2 regions of the Streptomyces sp. HSG2 genome follow, and region 2 is predicted to be linked to the other one. Evidence: riboswitches for the same ligand, from Rfam matches in the RefSeq annotation. Region 2 holds a riboswitch; the other holds the start of a gene.

Region 1 (8,924 bases), 1.2 Mb from region 2:
TGGTACAGCTTGTCGACCTCTGCCTTGACCTCGTCCTTGTTCGGCTTCTCGGCGGGCGCGGCGTTGGCGGACCCCGAACCGAGGGCGACCGCGGCGGCGGCAGCGGTGGTGAGCACGGTGACGCGTGTGCGGCTGGGCTGCTTGGGTCGACGGTGGGACGCCACGGAGGCGAACTCCTTCGTGTGAGTGATCACCCGTTCGCGGGTTCGAGCAACGACCCTAATGACCCACTCGCGGTGAGTTCAAATCTTCCGCCGGAAAACCCGGCCGCCCACGCCATTCTTTACCTTGAACTCACCTGCCGTGTCCGGACCCTGACCGAAGGTCGTCGCGCCGATCCGTCATCGGGGACAGATGGCGTACGCCGCGTCCTCGCCCGGCAGCTCCGCCGACAGTCAGGAAAGACGCCTCAGAAGCACCGCCGAGGCCACCGGTCTGGCTCCGGCGCGGGCCACCCCGTCGGCCACCTCCCGATCCGTGGAAGCGACCACCACAGGGCGTCCCGGCGGCTCGGCCCGGACCAGCCGGCGGATCAACTCGTCCGCGGTGACGCCGGGTTTGGAGAAGAGCACCCTCACCCCGCGCGGCGGTGCCAGCAGGACGGGGGCGAGGAGTTCGGCCCCGTCGAAGACGCAGGTGATCTCGGCCCCGGTCTGCGCCGCGAGCTGGGAGAGCTGACCGAGCAGCCGAAGTCGCTGCTTGTCGAGCGGCATCTGCGGATACCCGGTCTTGGTCACGTTGTAGCCGTCCACCACCAAGTGGGCCTGCGGCAGCGCGAGGAGTTGGTCGAGAACCGCCGGATCCCCCTCGGACAGGGCGCGCGCCGCGATGTCCTTCGGGGTCATCCGGCCCGGCTCGACCGCGTCCACGGTCTCCGCGGGTCTCATCGAGACCGGCGGGAGTGCCAACTCCCGGCGAAGGCCCTGACTGGCGTCCATCAAGGTGTCGAGCAGCAGCCGGACCCGCATGTCCTCCACGCTCCGTCCCTCGCGGGAGGCCCGGCGCGCGGCCTCCAACGCGGCCTCCGCCTCACCGAGTCTCGTCTTCAGACGACGGGCCTCGCTCTCGGCGGCCGACGCCCGTACCTGCCCCTCGTCCCGCACGGCCTGCGCCTCTGCCCGTGCCTTGCGCAAGGCCGCCTCACCGCGCTTGACGTCGCTGAGCGCGGAGCGCAAGCGGCGGTGCAGGGAGTCGGTCTCCCTCCGCGCCGCCTCCAGCTCCCCACGCAGCCGCTCCGCCTCGCCCCTGGCCTGTTCCCGCGCACGCGTCAGTTCCTCGCGGAGCCGCTCCAGCTCGGCCCGACCCTCCTCCTCGACCCGTTCGGCATCCGCCCGGAGTACCTCCTCGCCGGCCGCGGCCACCAGCTTCACCCAGCCGGGAGGCCGCAACACGTAGGCCGCCGCGGCCACGTCCAGGGGGTCGGCCGCCGGGAGAGGGGTGCCCGAGTCGAGCGCGCCGGACAGCTCCGCCTGGGTCTGCCGGAGCCGGTCGGCGATGCGCTGCCGGAAGGCGGGGTCGGTCTCCACGGCGGCGGCCATGGCGTTGCCCGCGAACTTGACCCGACGATTCGGCGTGAAACGAGCGTACTGGCGTAGCTGCGTGGGCAGTTCGGCAGGGCTCAGTCCACCGAAGCCGTCGGCGACGATCCCGACGACGCGACGCCGCACGCCGTCGGGCAAGGGACGGTCGAGCACCTCGGCGGCGCCGCCCTCCGGCCCCCCGCCCTCTGTCTCCACCATCCGTCACCCCAACCCACGTCACGTCCACCGGCCGTCCCGGTACGGTACGCCGGTCGACCTCCGGGTTCCGCGCCCTCAGGACGCGGGACCCGGCCTGTCCACCAGTTCCACCCGGTCCGCGGCGTCGCACCAACGGCACCGCACGGACTCGATGGTCTCACTCACCACCCGGCGCTCCTCGACCTTCGGCTCGCCGGCGAGGTCCAGATGGACGTACTCCACGACCCGTGAGGACCGGGTGACGTCGAACCGCGTGAGGTTGCCGCACAACGTGCAGCGCCAGCGCGTCGTGGCGGTCGGCAGGGGAACTGTCATCGTGGCTTTCCGCCTTCTTCCCGGGTCGGCGACGCCCCGGACGTCCCGGCGCGCGTGGCTCGCCACCCTAGGCCCTGTCGGACGGTCGACGCCCTCCGGTCCGGCGGCGAGGCACCCGATCCCGGGCACGGGGGTCGGTCATGATCTGTACCCATGATCCGTGAATGGCGCTCGTCCCGGGTCCGACGGGCCGGGGCGGCCTCGCCGCGCCCTTCCGACGAACCGGCCGCGGCCGTGGTGACGTACGGACTGATCGCCGCGTGCTGCCTGGTCTTCCTGGTCGGCCCGGCGGCCGGACTCAACCCTCTGTGGGGGACGGGGGACGAACTGGAGGCCGCCCGGAACGCCTGGTTCCGCCGGTGGGGCGTGGTCCCCGCCGATCTCTTCTCGCACGCGCCGCGTGCGCTGCTCACGCCGGTCACCGCGCTCTTCGCGCACGCGAGCTGGGTTCACCTGCTCGGAAACATGCTGTTCCTGCGCGTCTTCGGGACGATGACCGAGGAGCGGATGGGTCGCGGGCAGTTCCTGCTCTTCGCCGCCGGCTGCGGCTACCTCGCGCTGGTCGGCTACGCGGTGGCCCACCACGACTCACGACAGGCTCTGGTCGGGGCGTCCGGGGCGATCTCCGCCGTCCTCGGCGCCTTCCTGTACCTCTTCCCGAGAGCCCGGGTGACCAGTCTCCTGCCGTTCCTGTTCTTCCTGCCCCTGCGCTTCCCCGCGTGGGTGGTCCTGCCCTTCTGGGCGGCGCTGCAGTGGCTGGCGCTCGGACGCACGGGCGAGGGGCCGGGAGTGGCCTACCTCGCCCACGTGGTGGGCTTCACCCTGGGATTCCTCTACGCCTGGGCCCGCTTCGGACGATCGACCCCCGCGCCGACGGTCGACGCGGGGGCGAGCGGGGGTGCGGCGGGCGGTCGGGGCCGACGCACCGGAACCCACCCGGGACCGGGAGAGGCGCCGGAGGCCCGGCCCGGCACCCCGAGGGGCGAGCAGAGGACCGACCCGGGTCTAGAGTGAACAGCACCCGAGCGCCGAACCCGAGGAGCACCCACCGTGATCACCGCGATCGTCCTCATCAAGACAACCGTGGACCGGATCCCCGAGATCGCGGAGGAGATCGCCTCGCTGGAGAGCGTCAGCGAGGTCTTCTCCGTGACAGGCGGCCACGACCTGATCGCCATGGTCCGGGTCGGGGAACACGAGGAGTTGGCCGACGTCATCCCCGGGCGGATCAGCAAGATCCCCGGTGTCCTGGGCACGGACACCCACGTGGCGTTCCGGACGTACTCCCAGCACGATCTGGAGGCGGCGTTCTCGATCGGTCTGGACGGCTGACCTCGCCGGGTCCCGGCACCCGCGGGCGCGCGGGCGGAGTCCGCGCACCGGGCGGACCGGGGTCGTCGGCGGGGCTTGAGCCGGAGATCTGGGTCACGAGATCGGCTGTCGCGGCGCCCGGGCCCCGGCCGGGGCCGCTCGGCGCGCGGCGGGTCCCGGCACGGGGCGTCCCCCCTCGTTCCGGTAGGTCCACCGCGCGCCGTTCCGCACCAATTCGCGCGTGGCGGTCACGAACCGTTCCACGTGCTCCACGGGCGTGCCCGCGCCGAAGCTGACGCGGACGGCCCCGAGGCGCTCCTCGCCCGGCGCGACCTCGCTCCCGCAGCCCCCGGGCGTGCCGGAGCCACCGCCGAGCAGGACCCGCACCAGCGGGTGTGCGCAGAAGAGACCGTCCCGTACCCCGATCCCGTGCTCGGCGGAGAGGGCGGCTGCGAAGTGGGAGCCGTCCCAGCCGTCGACGACGAAGGACAGCACCCCGACGCGCGGAGCGTCGTCCCCGAAGAGCGACAGGAACCGCACCTCGGGGACGTCGGCCAGGCCCTCCCGCACGATGTCGATCAGGCCTCGCTCGCGAGCGGCCAGCGTCTCGAGCCCGGCCTCCCCGAGCGCGCGGCAGGCCGAGGCGAGGGCGTAGGCCCCGATGACGTTGGGCGAGCCGGCCTCGTGCCGGGCGGCGTCGTCGTGCCAGGTGACGTCCACCGCGCCGTCGGGTCGCCGCACGACGCTCCGGCTGGCGCCGCCGCCGGCGAGGTGGGGTTCGGCCGCGCGCAGCCAGTCGGCTCGGCCCGCCAGGACACCGGACCCGAACGGAGCGTGGAGCTTGTGGCCCGACAGGGCCACCCAGTCCACGTCGAGTTCCCGCAGTGAGACCGGGTGGTGCGGGGCGAGCTGCGCCGCGTCGAGCACGGTGCGGGCGCCGTGCTCCCGTGCCGCGGCGGCGAGTTCGCGTACCGGCCACAACTCTCCCGTCACGTTCGAGGCCCCGGTGACGCAGACCAGCGCCGGACGGTCGCGGTTCCGGTGGGCGAGCGCCTCGCTCAGGGTCTCGACGGCCTCCCGAGGGCCGCGGGGGGCGTCGAGGTAGGTGACGTCGGCGCCCCGCCACGCCAAGAGGGAGGCGTGGTGCTCGGTCTCGAAGACGTAGACTCGGCACCCCGCCGGGAGCGCGGCGGCGAGCAGGTTGAGGCTGTCGGTGGTGGATCGGGTGAAGACCACCTGGTCGTCGTCGCGACAGTCGAGGAAGGCCCCGACGGTCCGGCGGGACTCCTCGAAGAGGTCGGTGGACAGCCGGGACAGGTACCCGGCACCTCGGTGCACACTGCCGTAGTAGGGGGCGTAGGCGGCGACGTCGTCCCACACCCGTCGCAGCACGGGGGCGCTCGCGGCGTAGTCGAGTGCGGCGTAGGCGACTTCCCCGCCGGTGACGAGCGGCACGCTCACGTCGAGACCGAGAACGGGCAGGGGGGAGGACAGCTCTCGGTCGGCGGTGGTCGAGACGGGGGCGACGGCGGTGGCAGTGGCGGTGGCGGGCATGGGGGTACTCCTGTGCGGCACGAGCCCCCGCGCGAACGACGTCTGGTCGAGCACGGTGGCGGGAGGGGAGACTGATGGCGGAGCGTCACGGCCCCGGGCGTGGTGCGGGCGTCCCGCCCGTCGGGCGTCGCCCGGCGGTGGGGTGACGTGGCGACGGGACGGCACGGGCGGGCGGGCGGACACCACGACCCACGCGGGCGGTGCGGACGCCACGTCCGCGGCACGCCCTAGCGCATTCGCCGGCTCATGAGAACTCCCTCGAACGACCAGGACCCCTGGCCCCACGCCGTCACCGGCGTGCGAGGGGTCCGCGCTTGTCGCGGACCTCGCTGCCCGCGACCCGGTCTTCACCCGGGGCACCCCGCCACGGACGGAGGGTTGCCGGACAGCCGGCCGGGGCCTTTCGACTGTCGCTCTTGACCTGGAGGGGAAATTACGCGAACGGGCGATGTGTCGCAACCCGGGTCCGGATGGCGGAACGGATCCGGTCACCGGGAGGGCGGCTCGGCCCGCGGCGGGTCGGTCAGGCGCCGCCGGACGCCACCCAGCGCTCCAGGACGCGTCGGGCCGCCCCCGAGTCGACCGCCTCGGCCGCCCGGGCCATCCCGGCCCGCAGCCGATCTGTCAGAGGTCCCTCGGCCCTCTCCAACGCCACCAGCGCCGCGGCCGAGTTCAGCAGGACCGCGTCGCGTACCGGACCCCGTTCGCCGTTCAGCAGTCGGCGGGCCACGTCCGCGTTGTAGGAGGCGTCGGCGCCGCGCAGGGCGTCGACCGGCACCAGGTCGAGCCCGACCGACCGCGGATCGAAGGCCCGCTCGACCACCCGGCCGTCGCGGACCTCCCAGATCCGGGAGGTGGCCGTGGTGGTCAGCTCGTCGAGGCCGTCGTCGCCCCGGAAGACCAAGGCGGAGCTGCCGCGTTCGGCGAGGACCCCCGCGATGATCGGGGCCATCCGCGGGTCGGCGACGCCGACGGCCTGCGCCCGCACCCGGGCCGGATTGGTCAGCGGGCCGAGGAAGTTGAACACGGTGCGGACGCCGAGCTGGCTCCGTGCCGCCGCCACGTGCCGCAGCGCGGGATGGAACCTCACCGCGAAACAGAAGGTGATCCCGATCTCCCGGGCGACCTCCGCGACGCGGGCCGGCGTCAGGTCCAGATCGACACCGAGCTTCTCCAGGACGTCGGAGGCGCCCGACGCCGACGACGCGGCGCGGTTGCCGTGCTTGACGACCCGCGCCCCGGTGCCGGCGACGACGATCGCCGCCATGGTGGAGATGTTGACGGTGCGCGCGCCGTCGCCTCCCGTGCCGACGATGTCGACCGTCTCCCCCGGGACCTCGATCACATGGGCGTGCCGGTACATGGCCCGGACCAGTCCGGTGATCTCCCCGACGGTCTCGCCCTTGGCCCGCAGCGCCACGGCGAACCCGGCGATCTGCGCGTCGGTGGCCTCACCGCGCATGATCAGATCCATCGCCCAAGCGGTGTCCTCCGCCGTGAGGTCCCTGCCGGCGAGCAGGCCGTCGAGCAGGACGGGCCAGGAACGGCCCGCCGCGGTGTCGCCTCCGGCGGGGGTCACAGCGCTCATCGGGCCGCTCCTGGATGGGTTCGGGGGGTGGGACGGGGCCGGGGGCGCCGGGGTGACCGGTTCCGCCGTACGGGGTCCACCCTATCCACTCCGCGAAGGGCCGAGGGCCCCGTCCTGTGACCGGACGGGGCCCTCGGCTTCTGTGGCGACGCGGGGAATCAGTGGTGGCCGTGACCGCTGGTGATCTCCTCGTACTCCTCGACGGTGGGCTTGGGGATCTGGTTGCCCTTGCCGTAATAGGCGTTGCTGAGCTTGGCCCGGAGCTTCTCGGAGCTCTTGACCTTGCGGCGGACGCCGTTCTCGTCGACCTCGGGCTCGATCCGCGCGGGCGGGTACTGCTCGTGGGCCGTGAGGTTGTGCAGGGCCTCCTGGCTGAGCGGTTCGTGGACCTCGATGAACTCGCCGTGCGGCAGACGCTTGATGATGCCCGTCTCGCGACCGTGCAGCACCTTGTCCCGGTCCCGGCGCTGGAGGCCGAGGCAGATCCGCTTGGTGACCACGAAGGCGATGACCGGCCCGGCGAAGAACCCGATCCGGACGAACCAGGTGACCGCGTTGATCGACAGATCGAAGTGGGTGGCCACCAGGTCGTTGCCGCCGCCGATCAGCATGATCATGTAGGCGGTGACCCAGGCGACGCCGAAGCCGGTCCGGGTCGGGGCGTTGCGCGGGCGGTCCAGGATGTGGTGCTCGCGCTTGTCGCCGGTCACCCAGGACTCGATGAACGGGTAGAGCGCGATGACGCCGAGGAACAGACCGAAGATCACCAGCGGGATGAACACGCCGAGTGCCAACGTGTGGCCCCAGAAGTTGATCTCCCAGCCGGGCATGGCGCGCACCAGACCCTCGGCGAAGCCCATGTACCAGTCGGGCTGCGCGCCGGTGGAGACCAGGTCCGGCCGGTAGGGGCCGAGGTTCCAGATGGGGTTGACCGTGGCGATCGCCGAGAAGGCCGCGATCAGTCCGAAGACCAGGAAGAAGAAGCCTCCGGCCTTCGCCATGTACACCGGCAGCAGGGGCATGCCGACGACGTTCTTGTTGTTCTTGCCGGGGCCCGCGTACTGCGTGTGCTTGTGGTAGACGACGAGGATCAGGTGGGCCACCACGAGGCCCAGCATGATGCCCGGCAGGAGCAGGATGTGGATCGAGTAGAACCGCGCGATGAAGTCGTCTCCGGGGAATTCGCCGCCGAAGAGGAACATCGAGATGTACGTGCCGACGATCGGCACCGACAGGATCGCGCCCTGGGTGAAGCGGACACCCGTGCCGGAGAGCAGGTCGTCGGGGAGCGAGTAGCCGGTGAACCCGGTGAACATGCCCAGCACGAACAGCAGGAAGCCGAACAGCCAGTTGATCTCGCGCGGCTTGCGGAAGGCGCCGGTGAAGAAGACGCGCATCATGTGCACGAACATGCCGGCGATGAAGACGATCGCCGCCCAGTGGTGGATCTGCCGGATGAGCAGGCCACCGCGGATGTCGAAGCTGATGTCCAGCGTCGACTTGTAGGCCTCGCTCATCAGCTGGCCCTGCATGGGGATGTAGCTGCCGTGGTACTCCACCTCGTTCATCGAGGGGTGGAAGAACAGGGTCAGGTACACACCCGTGAGGATGATGATGAGGAAGCTGTAGAGGCAGATCTCGCCCAACATGAAGGACCAGTGGTCCGGGAAGATCTTGCGCATGTTGGCCTTGGCCAGGGTGAAGATCCCCAGTCGGCCGTCCGCCCAGTCGGCGACGCGCTCGCCGGCCGGCGCCTTCCCGCGGGGGCGGCTCGCAGCGTCCCCCGCCGGGGTGCTCGGTGCGTTCGGTGTAGTGCTCATCCGCGCTCCCAGAAGGAAGGACCGACGGGCTCTTCGAAGTCGCCGAGCGCCTCGAGGTAGCCCTCGTCGTTCACGCCGATGCGCAGCTGCGGCAGGGCGTGGCCGGCGGGACCGAAGATCACGCGGGCACCGTCGGCGAGGTCGAAGGTGGACTGGTGGCAGGGGCAGAGCACGTGGTGCGTCTGCTGCTCGTACAGCGAGACCGGGCAACCGACGTGGGTGCAGATCTTCGAGTAGGCCACGATGCCCTCGTGGGACCACTCCAGCTCGCGCTGGTCCTTGATGTCCTCCGGCTGGAGCCGGACGATCATCAGCGCGGCCTTCGCGATCTCGTTGAGGAAGCCGTGGTCGTGCTCGTCCAACCCCTCGGGCTGGGCGAAGGTCAGGGAGCCGACGGCGATGTCGGAGGGCCGCAGCGGCTCGTGGGTGTTCTGGTTGATGAGCAGCTTGCCCCGGGACCAGAGCGTGTGGCGCAGCTTGTCCTCGGGCAGCGGACCGAGGTCGCGCAGCAGGACGACACCGGAGAGCGGCACCAGCGTGAGGGCACCGAACATGGTGTTGCGGATCAACTTGCGCCGACCGAGTCCGGACTCCTTG
Region 2 (8,924 bases):
GCGTGACGATGAGGATCACCTCGGCGACTCCCCCCGACGGTCCGCGGCTGTCCGGAGACGTTTCTCCGGACAGGATCATGCCAAACCGGCGGCCGGCCGGCCGGCCCCCCGTCCGCCGGACCCCCCCGGTCCCGGCGAAGACCGGCCATGCCGGGGATCGACCACCCAGACCCCCCGACGCATCACGCCCACCACGTGCATGGCGGCGTCCAACACCACCAGGTCGGCGTCCTTGCCAGGGGTCAGCGAACCGATCCGCTCGCCCATGCCGAGAAGGCGGGCCGGGGTGGCGGACAGGGCGGTGACCACGTCCTCGACCGGCAGGCCGTCCACCGTCACCGCCCGCCGGAACACCCGGTCCTGGGTGAGCGTCGACCCGGCGATGGAGCCGTCCGTCACGAGCCGGGCCACCCCGTCCACCACCTCCACCTCAAGCGGCCCCAGCGGGTAGCGGCCGTCGCCGTCGCCCGCGGCGGCCATCGCGTCGGTCACGAGGGCGACACGATGGGCCCCGACGGCGCGGAAGGCCAGGCGCAGGGTGGCCGGATGCAGGTGGACGCCGTCGTCGATCAGCTCCACGGTGACCCGGTCGTCCTCCAGCAGCGCGGCGATCGGGCCGGGGGCGCGGTGACCGAGCGGCGGCATCGCGTTGAAGAGGTGGGTGGCGACGGTGACGCCCGCGTCGACGGCCCGGACCGTGCGTTCGTAGTCGGCGTCGGTGTGTCCGGCGGCGGCGATCACACCCCGCTCGACCAGGAGCCGCACCGATTCGATCCCCCCGGGCAGTTCCGGCGCGAGGGTGACCATGCGGGCCTGCCCGCGGCAGGCGTCGAGCAGTCGGCGGACCTCCGCGGGGTCCGGGTGCCGCAGCCACTCTTCGGCGTGCGCGCCCTTGCGGGCGGGGGAGAGGAAGGGACCCTCGAAGTGGACTCCGGCGATGTCGCCCTGCTCGGCCAGTTCGGCCAGCAGACCCGCGCGGCGGGCCAGACCGTCCGGGTCGCCCGTGACGGTCGACGCGACGAGCGTGGTGGTGCCGCGGGCCCGATGGACGCCGACGCCGGCGAGGACCTCGTCGGCGGTGCCCGAGGCGAACGACACCCCGCCGCCTCCGTGGTTGTGGAGGTCGACGAAACCGGGGACCACCCAGTGCCCGGTCAGGTCGACGGACTCGGTGTCCGGCGGTGTCGCCGCCGCGGCGCCCGCCGGGCCGAGGGTCTCCCCCCGGTCCGAACCGCCGACCGGGTCGTGGCGCGCGCACACGGGGACGGACGGAGCCGTGGCCGCCACACGTGCCCCCTCGACCAGCACCCGGCCGTTGTCCACCGTCCCGGTGGGGAGCACCACCCGGGCGCCGGTGAGCAGTGTGCGGCGGGCCATCAGACGATCACCGGCGTCGTCGGGCTTGGGGTCGGGGTCGCCGACGCGGGTCGGCCGGGCGTGGGGGCGCCGGTGAGCAGATCCCAGGCGAGCAGCCCCGCCCCGAGGCAGCCCGCGGTGTCCCCCAGGGTCGCCGGGACGATCTCGGGGGTTCTCTGGAAGGTGACCCGACGCCCGAGAGCCGACCGCAGCGGCCCGAGGAGCGTCTCGCCCGACTCGGCGAGGCCACCCCCGACGACCACTCGGCCCGGGTCCAGCAGGGTGATCGCGGCGACCAGCCCGTCGGCGAGCGCGTCCACGGCGTCCGCCCAGACCAGTGCCGCACGGGTGTCGCCCGCCTCGACCGCCGCGGCGCAGTCGGCGGCGTCCGCGCCGGGGCCTCCGCCGGACCCGGCCCAGGCCGCGCCCACGGCCGCCGCCGAGGCGTACCGCTCCAGGCAACCCCGCCCGCCGCACGGGCACGCCGCTCCCCCCGGGCGCACGACGAGGTGACCCATCTCGCCGGCGCGTCCGTGGGCGCCGGCCTCCACGCGGCCGTCGACACCCACCGCCGCGGCGATTCCGGTGCCCAGCGCCACGAACAGGTGGCGGGGGGAGCCCCGCCCCGCCCCGATCCGGCCCTCGGCGAGGCCGCCCGCGCGTACGTCGTGGCCGACGGCGACGGGGATGCCGGCGAGCCGGTCGCCGAGGAGCCGGCCCAGCGGGACGTCGCGCCAGCCGAGGTTGGCGGAGTGCACGGCGTTTCCGGTCCGCTCGTCGACGATCCCCGGCACGGCGACCCCGGCGGCCCGCGCCGGGGACCCGAACCGGTCGGCTCCCAGGGCGGCCAGCTCGCCGGCGAAGTCGAGGATCGCGGCGACGACCGCCGGCGCGCCCCGCCCGCGGGGGGTGTGCCGGCGGGCGCGGTGCGAAACCTCGCCCTCGGCGTCGACCAGCGCGCCCTTCATGCCGGTGCCGCCGACGTCCAACGCGATGACGTGTTCCACGGGAGACAGTGTGTCCCGGCCGCCCCGAGAGGTCTAGTCCACTTCGGGGTGGGTGAGGGGTGGGTGAGTGCCCCGCGTGTCGGAGCGCGCAGAGGCCGGGCGCGCGCCATCCGGTCGGGCGGGGGCGCCCGCCTCCTGTCGGCGGCCGGGGCTACCGTCGGGGTCATGGACGAGACACCGCCCCTGGGCCCCCGCGAGCGGGCCATCCTGGCGCTGGAGGGGCGGGGGTTCCCCGGTCCCGGAGCGAAAGAGCGGGCGATCCACGAGGAGCTGGGACTGGCACCCGTCCGGTACTACCAGCTCCTCAACGCGCTCTTGGACGACGCTCGCGCGCAGGCCGCCGATCCGGTGACCGTGAAACGGTTGCGCCGGGTGCGCGAGGCCAGGCGCGCCGACCGGTGAGCGGTCCGCCCTGTGCCCTCGGCCGACGCGGGTGCTCGCCAACGGCGTCCCGGACGCGGTCGCCGGGCGCCGATCGGCCGCCGCGCGCGGGCATGTTCCCGGGGCCTTCGGGATAGCTTCGCGGCATGGGCAGCCACAAGGACTCCTCCGACCACCCCGATCCCGTCCCCGACCCGCCCCTTCCGGCGGTGCCGGACCTGCCGACCCCGTCCACGCGTGCCGGGCGTGCGGGGCTCGACGCCTTGATCGCCGACCCGGGCCGGGCGCTGATCGCGCTCGACTTCGACGGCACGCTGGCGCCGATCGTCGCCGACCCCGAGCGGGCCCGTGCCCACCCGGGCGCCGTCGCCGCGCTGGTCGCGCTCGCCTCACGGGTGGCGTCCGTCGCGGTGATCACCGGCCGTCCGGCGGTCGTGGCGGTGCGCCGCGGTGGCCTGGCCGGGGTGCCCGGGCTGGAGCGGTTGGTCGTCCTGGGCCACTACGGCGCCGAGCGCTGGGACGCCGCCACCGGCGCGGTCACCGCGCCGGCCCCGCATCCCGGGGTCGACGCCGCCCGAGCCGAGATCCACGGGTTGGTGGGGAGTGCCGAGGCGGCGCGGGGCACCTGGATCGAGGACAAGGGCTTCGCGGTGGCGGCCCACACGCGGCGCGCGCGCGACCCGCAGGCCGCCCTCGACGTCCTGCGCGCCCCGCTGGAGCGGCTCGCCGACCGCAACGGTCTGGTCGTCGAGCCGGGCCGGATGGTCCTGGAGCTGCGCCCGCCCGGCACGGACAAGGGCGTCGCGCTGCGGGATCACGCCCGGGCGGTCGGCGCGGCGGCCGTGCTCTACGCGGGAGACGACCTCGGCGACCTGCCGGCCTTCGCCGCCGTGGAGACCCTGCGCGCGGAGGGCACCCCCGGCCTGTTGGTGTGCGGCGGGAGCGACGAGGTGCCCGAGGTCGCCCGACGGGCCGACATCGTGGTGGCGGGCCCCGGGGGTGTGGTGGCGCTGCTGCGCGACTTGGCCGCGCGGTTCGCCTGAGCCGCTCGGACGGGGCGGGGCGCCGCCGGCGCCGCGCCGTCCGCCGCGGGGAAGGGGTCCGCTTCCGGGGGGAGGTCAGCCCCGCAGCGCCCGGAGTTGCTCCAGGAACCACCGGTCGGGGGGCAGCGCGGTGGCCGCCGCGGCCAGCCGCCCGGTCCGCTCCGCCCGCTCGGCCGCGGGCATGCCCAGCGCCTCGTGCAGCGCCCGCGCGGTGTCCACCACGTCGTAGGGGTTGACGGCGAGCGCGTCCCGGCCCAGCTCCTCGTACGCGCCGGCCTCGCGGGACAGCACCAGCGCGCACCCGTCGTCGGAGACCACGGGCACCTCCTTGGCGACCAGGTTCATGCCGTCGCGGACCGGGTTCACCAGGGCCACGTCGGCGAGGCGGTAGGCGGCCAGGGACCGCGCGAAGTCGTCCTCGACGTGGAGCACGACCGGCGTCCACCCCGCCGTCCCGTACTCGGCGTTGATCTCCTCGGCGACCCGCCGCACCTCGGCGGTGTAGTCCCGGTAGACGGCGAGGTCCTGGCGGGAGGGGTAGGCGAAGGCGAGGTGCACCACGCGGTCCCGCCACTCCGGCCGGTCGGCCAGAAGGCGGCGGTAGGCGAGGAGGCCGCGCACGATGTTCTTGGACAGCTCGGCGCGGTCGACCCGGACGACGGTCCTGCGACTCCGGCCCTCCGGGTCCTCGCCGATCTCGGCCCGCAGCGCCGCCATCCGCTCGGTCACGTCCGGCTCGTGGGAGCGGGCCCGCAGGAAGTCCGCGTCGGCGCCCAGCCCGTGCACCCCGATCCCGGTGTCCCCGAGTCCGCCGAGGAGGGTGTCGCAGCATCGGGTGAACGCCTCGGCCCAGCGGTGGGTGAGGAAGCCGAGCCGGTCGGCGCCGAGCATGCCGCGCAGCAACCGTTCGGCGACGTCGTCGGGCAGGATCCGGAAGTACTCCACCGGGGCCCACGGGGTGTGCGAGAAGTGCCCGATGCGCAGGTCGGGCCGCAGCTCCCGCAGCATCCCCGGGACCAGCGCCAGGTGGTAGTCCTGGACGACGACCGCGGCGCCCTCGGCGGCCTCCTCGGCCAGCGCCTCGGCGAAGGCCCGGTTGTACGCCTCGTACGACGCCCACCGCCCGCGGAAGTCCACGTCGAAGACGGGCTCCAGCGGCGTCCGGTAGAGCATGTGGTGGACGAACCAGAGCACCGAGTTGGCGACGCCGTTGTAGGCGTCGGCGTGCACGTCCGGCGGGATGTCCAGCATCCGCACGCCGTCCTCGGTCACACCGCGCCGCACCGCCTCCCGGTCGCCCTCGCCGAGGGTCGAGCAGACCCACAGGGCGCCCGCGTCCGGACCGATCGCGGACAGCCCGGACACCAGCCCCCCGCCGCCCCGGCGCGCCCGCAGCGAGCCGTCCTCCCGGACCTCGTAGGAGACCGGCCCGCGGTTGGAGGCCACCAGCACGTGGGCGGCACCGAACGTCGAAGCGATAGCCATAGCACCTCCCCTAGCCCGACCCGGGAGGGCTCAAACCCGTGTGGGGGCGGGTGGGACGCCGGTCTCAGGCCACTTGGCGGGCGGCGTACTCGGGGATCTGCGCCATCGGCGGGCGCTCCTCGGTGTCGACCGGGTGGGTGCGTGGCTCGAACCCGTCCTCGCCCCGCTCGAACTGGGTGAGGGAGGGCCGCACCAGGTGCCCTCGGGCCAGCCGGAGCTGGGCGGTCCGGTAGATGGCCGCGGCCATCCGGCCCAGGGCCTGACCGTCCTGGTGGCGATGTTTGCGGACCCCGACGTCCACCTGCGCCAGGGCGTCCAGGCCCACCAGGTGGAGGGCGTCGACCAGCATGCCGAGTTCGACGCCGTATCCGACGGGGAACGGCAGCCGCTCCAGCAGGGAGCGGCGGGCCGCGTACTCGCCGCCGAGCGGCTGGACGAAGCCGGCCAGCCGCGGCCAGTGCATGTTCAGCAGGGGCCGTGCCATGAGTTCCGTCACGCGTCCGCCCTGACCCGGCGTGGAGCCAAGGGGCCGGTCGTACATGGCCTTCACCAGGGCCACGCCCGGGTCGGTGAGGAGCGGGCCGATGGTCCCGGTGACGAAGTCGGGCGAGAAGTCGCGCAGGTCGGCGTCGACGAAGCAGACGATGTCACCGTCGGTGACGTGCAGTGACCGCCAGAGCACCTCGCCCTTGCCGGGCGCGGTGGGGATGTGGGGCAGGATGGCGTCCCGGTGCGCCACCCGGGCGCCCGCCGCCTCGGCCACGCGCGCGGTGCCGTCGGTGGAACCGGAGTCGACGACCACGATCTCGTCGATCAGCGGGAACCGGCGCACCAGCTCCTCGCGGATGATCGTCACGATGTCGCCGACGGTCTCCTCCTCGTTCAGCGCGGGCAGTACGACGCTGACGGTCTGGCCCGTCGCGGACTTGGCGGCCATGAGATGGCGCGGGGGGCGGTCGGCCGCGGACCAGGAGCGATCGACCAACCAGCGCTCGACTTCCTCCAGCACGATCAGCGGCTCCTTCCTGTCGGGCCCGTGGGCGCGGCCACGGCCCGTCTCGCGGTTCGGACGGCACTCTCCACGGTTCCGGCCTTCCGTTACAGTCTTGAACAACGCGGATGACCGTCGCATGTCGGGTTCCCCGTTGTCACAACCGCATACAGCTCATCCAGAGGGGCAGAGGGAAACGGCCCGTTGAAGCCCCGGCAACCCTCCAGCCGGTACTCGTACCCCACCGTCGCCGTCGGCGCGGTCGGTTCGCGCGAGGCTCCCGGCTAGGGAAGGTGCCAAGTCCGTCTCACGGCGAGATGCGTCGTGGGAAAGATGAGGAGAAAGGGCCTCGCCTGCCATGGCTTCCAAGACTCTCGCCCCCGCGTCACCCTCGGCCGCCCCGTCGGACGGCGCCCGCGGCCCGGTGGACCTCGGTCCCGCCGCCGCGCTCGCCTGTCGCGAGTGCGGTCACCGTGTCCCTCTCGGTCCGGTCTTCGCCTGCGCGGAGTGTTTCGGCCCGCTGGAGGTCGCCTACGACTTCGACGACCTGGACGCCGAGGAGCTGCGTCGGCGGATCGAGGCGGGCCCCGCGAGCGTCTGGCGCTACGCGCCGCTGTTGCCGGTCCCGGCGGACGTCGCCTCCCGACCCAACCTGAATCCGGGCTGGACCAGGCTGGTGCGGGCCGACAACCTCGCCCGCGAGCTGGGGGTGACCGGTGGGCTCCACGTCAAGGACGACTCCGGCAATCCGACGCACTCCTTCAAGGACCGGGTCGTGGCCCAGGCCCTGGAGGCGGCCCGCGCCTTCGGTTTCACCACGCTGTCCTGCTCCTCCACCGGCAACCTGGCCGGCGCGGTCGGGGCCGCCGCCGCCCGGGCGGGGCTTCGGAGCTGCGTGTTCATCCCGCACGACCTGGAGCGGGGCAAGGTGGTCATGGCCGCCGTCTACGGCGGCGACCTCGTCGGCATCGAGGGCACCTACGACGACGTCAACCGCTTCTGCTCCGAGTTGATCGGGGATCCGGCAGGCGAGGGCTGGGGATTCGTCAACGTCAATCTGCGGCCGTACTACGCGGAGGGCTCGAAGACCCTGGCGTACGAGATCTGCGAGCAACTGGGCTGGCGGCTGCCCGAGCAGATCGTGGTGCCGGTCGCCTCCGGTTCGCAGCTCACGAAGATCGACAAGGGGTTCCGGGAGCTGGTCCGGCTGGGGCTGGTCGAGGACCGTCCCTACCGGATCTTCGGCGCGCAGGCCGCCGGCTGCTCGCCGGTGTCGGCGGCCTTCAAGGCCGGGCAGGACGTCGTCCGCCCGCAGAAGCCGGACACCATCGCCAAGTCGCTGGCCATCGGCAACCCGGCCGACGGGCCGTACGTGCTGGACATCGCCCGACGGACCGGGGGCGCGGTGGAGGACGTGACGGACGCGGAGGTCGTGGACGCGATCCGGCTGCTGGCGCGGACCGAGGGTATCTTCGCGGAGACCGCGGGCGGGGTGACGGTGGGCGTCACCCGCAAGCTCGTGGAGTCCGGTGTACTCGACCCGGGGAAGACCACCGTCGTCCTCAACACGGGCGACGGACTCAAGACGCTGGACGCCGTGGAGGGGGCGGGGCTCTCGGCGACGATCCGCCCGAGCCTGGCGTCCTTCCGGGAGGCCGGTCTCGGCTGACCGCCGCGGTCCCGCTTCGCCCCGGAGATCGTCCGCGCGCCGACGCGGGACCGCAGCCCGTCCGCGTGCCGCCGGGGCCGGTCGCGCGTGGGACGGTACCGATCGACCATGGCCGGCCCCCGCCTCGAACGGGGCGTCGACGACCGGAGGTCCTCATGAGTGTCACCGTCCGCATCCCCACCATCCTGCGCGCCTACACCGGCGGCCGGGCCGAGGTGACCGCCGAGGGCGCCACTCTCGGTCAGGTCATCGAGGACCTGGAGCGCCGGCACACCGGCATCGCCGCCCGGGTCCTGGACGACCAGGGTCGGTTGCGGCGCTTCGTCAACGTCTACGTCGACGACGACGACGTCCGGTTCGAGAGCGGGCTGGAGACCGCGACCCCCGATGGGGCGGGCGTGTCCATCATCCCGGCGGTCGCGGGCGGCTGACCGGGCGTCGACCCGGCCCGCGGCGACGTGGAGTGGCCCCGGGGACCGCTTCCGCGAGAGATGCGGAGGCGGCGATTCCGCGGGATTGAACGCGGTACAGTTGGGGAACGCGCCCTCGTTCGTGAAGTCGGGGGCCTTCGAATTCTGCCGTGCTCCCGTCGATATGCAGCCAAACTGCGGGCGGCCTTCGCGGCTTTCGCTCCTTTTGTCCGGCCCGGATTGCCCGGTAATCGTACTGATTGTCGTGAGGTTGTGGGTCGGCCGCGTCCTGAATTCTCGTCCGATTGACCTGTTGCCGACGGCAGTCGGACAGATACATTCGGCCGCGGTCGACGCGTTCCGGCGCACGTCCCCGTCCGTTGGGGGGCGAGGTCTGACCCGGATCCGCGAAGTGCGGATCCGCGCAAGGGCCAGTAATAGGGGAGTTGGCATGGCTCAGGGCACCGTCAAGTGGTTCAACGCGGAGAAGGGGTACGGCTTCATCGCGGTCGACGGTGGTGCGGACGTATTCGTCCACTACAGCGCGATCCAGATGGACGGATACCGCACCCTGGAAGAGGG

What was found. A riboswitch is a leader RNA that binds a small molecule or an ion and turns the genes downstream of it on or off. The one in region 2 is predicted to bind S-adenosylmethionine.
Region 1: it holds a riboswitch for S-adenosylmethionine, as region 2 does, so the genes downstream of both, JEK78_RS17645 (aminotransferase class V-fold PLP-dependent enzyme) here and thrC (threonine synthase) in region 2, are expected to answer to the same signal.

Annotation. Positions count from the first base shown of each region.
Region 1 is NZ_CP066801.1:4,078,999-4,087,922, reverse strand. Features, by position in the region: gene JEK78_RS17670 (NlpC/P60 family protein) at 1-164, opposite strand, end outside; gene JEK78_RS17665 (NYN domain-containing protein) at 396-1,739, opposite strand; gene JEK78_RS17660 (hypothetical protein) at 1,815-2,054, opposite strand; gene JEK78_RS17655 (rhomboid family intramembrane serine protease) at 2,208-3,068, shown strand; gene JEK78_RS17650 (Lrp/AsnC ligand binding domain-containing protein) at 3,105-3,386, shown strand; gene JEK78_RS17645 (aminotransferase class V-fold PLP-dependent enzyme) at 3,480-4,919, opposite strand; SAM riboswitch class IV at 5,225-5,341, opposite strand; gene trpD (anthranilate phosphoribosyltransferase) at 5,443-6,507, opposite strand; gene JEK78_RS17635 (cytochrome bc complex cytochrome b subunit) at 6,666-8,327, opposite strand; gene JEK78_RS17630 (Rieske 2Fe-2S domain-containing protein) at 8,324-8,924, opposite strand, start outside.
Region 2 is NZ_CP066801.1:2,889,719-2,898,642, forward strand. Features, by position in the region: gene JEK78_RS12275 (PfkB family carbohydrate kinase) at 1-19, opposite strand, end outside; gene nagA (N-acetylglucosamine-6-phosphate deacetylase) at 76-1,377, opposite strand; gene JEK78_RS12285 (ROK family protein) at 1,377-2,363, opposite strand; gene JEK78_RS12290 (DUF3263 domain-containing protein) at 2,529-2,765, shown strand; gene otsB (trehalose-phosphatase) at 2,891-3,787, shown strand; gene JEK78_RS12300 (trehalose-6-phosphate synthase) at 3,863-5,266, opposite strand; gene JEK78_RS12305 (glucosyl-3-phosphoglycerate synthase) at 5,337-6,281, opposite strand; SAM riboswitch class I at 6,435-6,603, shown strand; gene thrC (threonine synthase) at 6,622-7,932, shown strand; gene JEK78_RS12315 (MoaD/ThiS family protein) at 8,088-8,363, shown strand; gene JEK78_RS12320 (cold-shock protein) at 8,794-8,924, shown strand, end outside.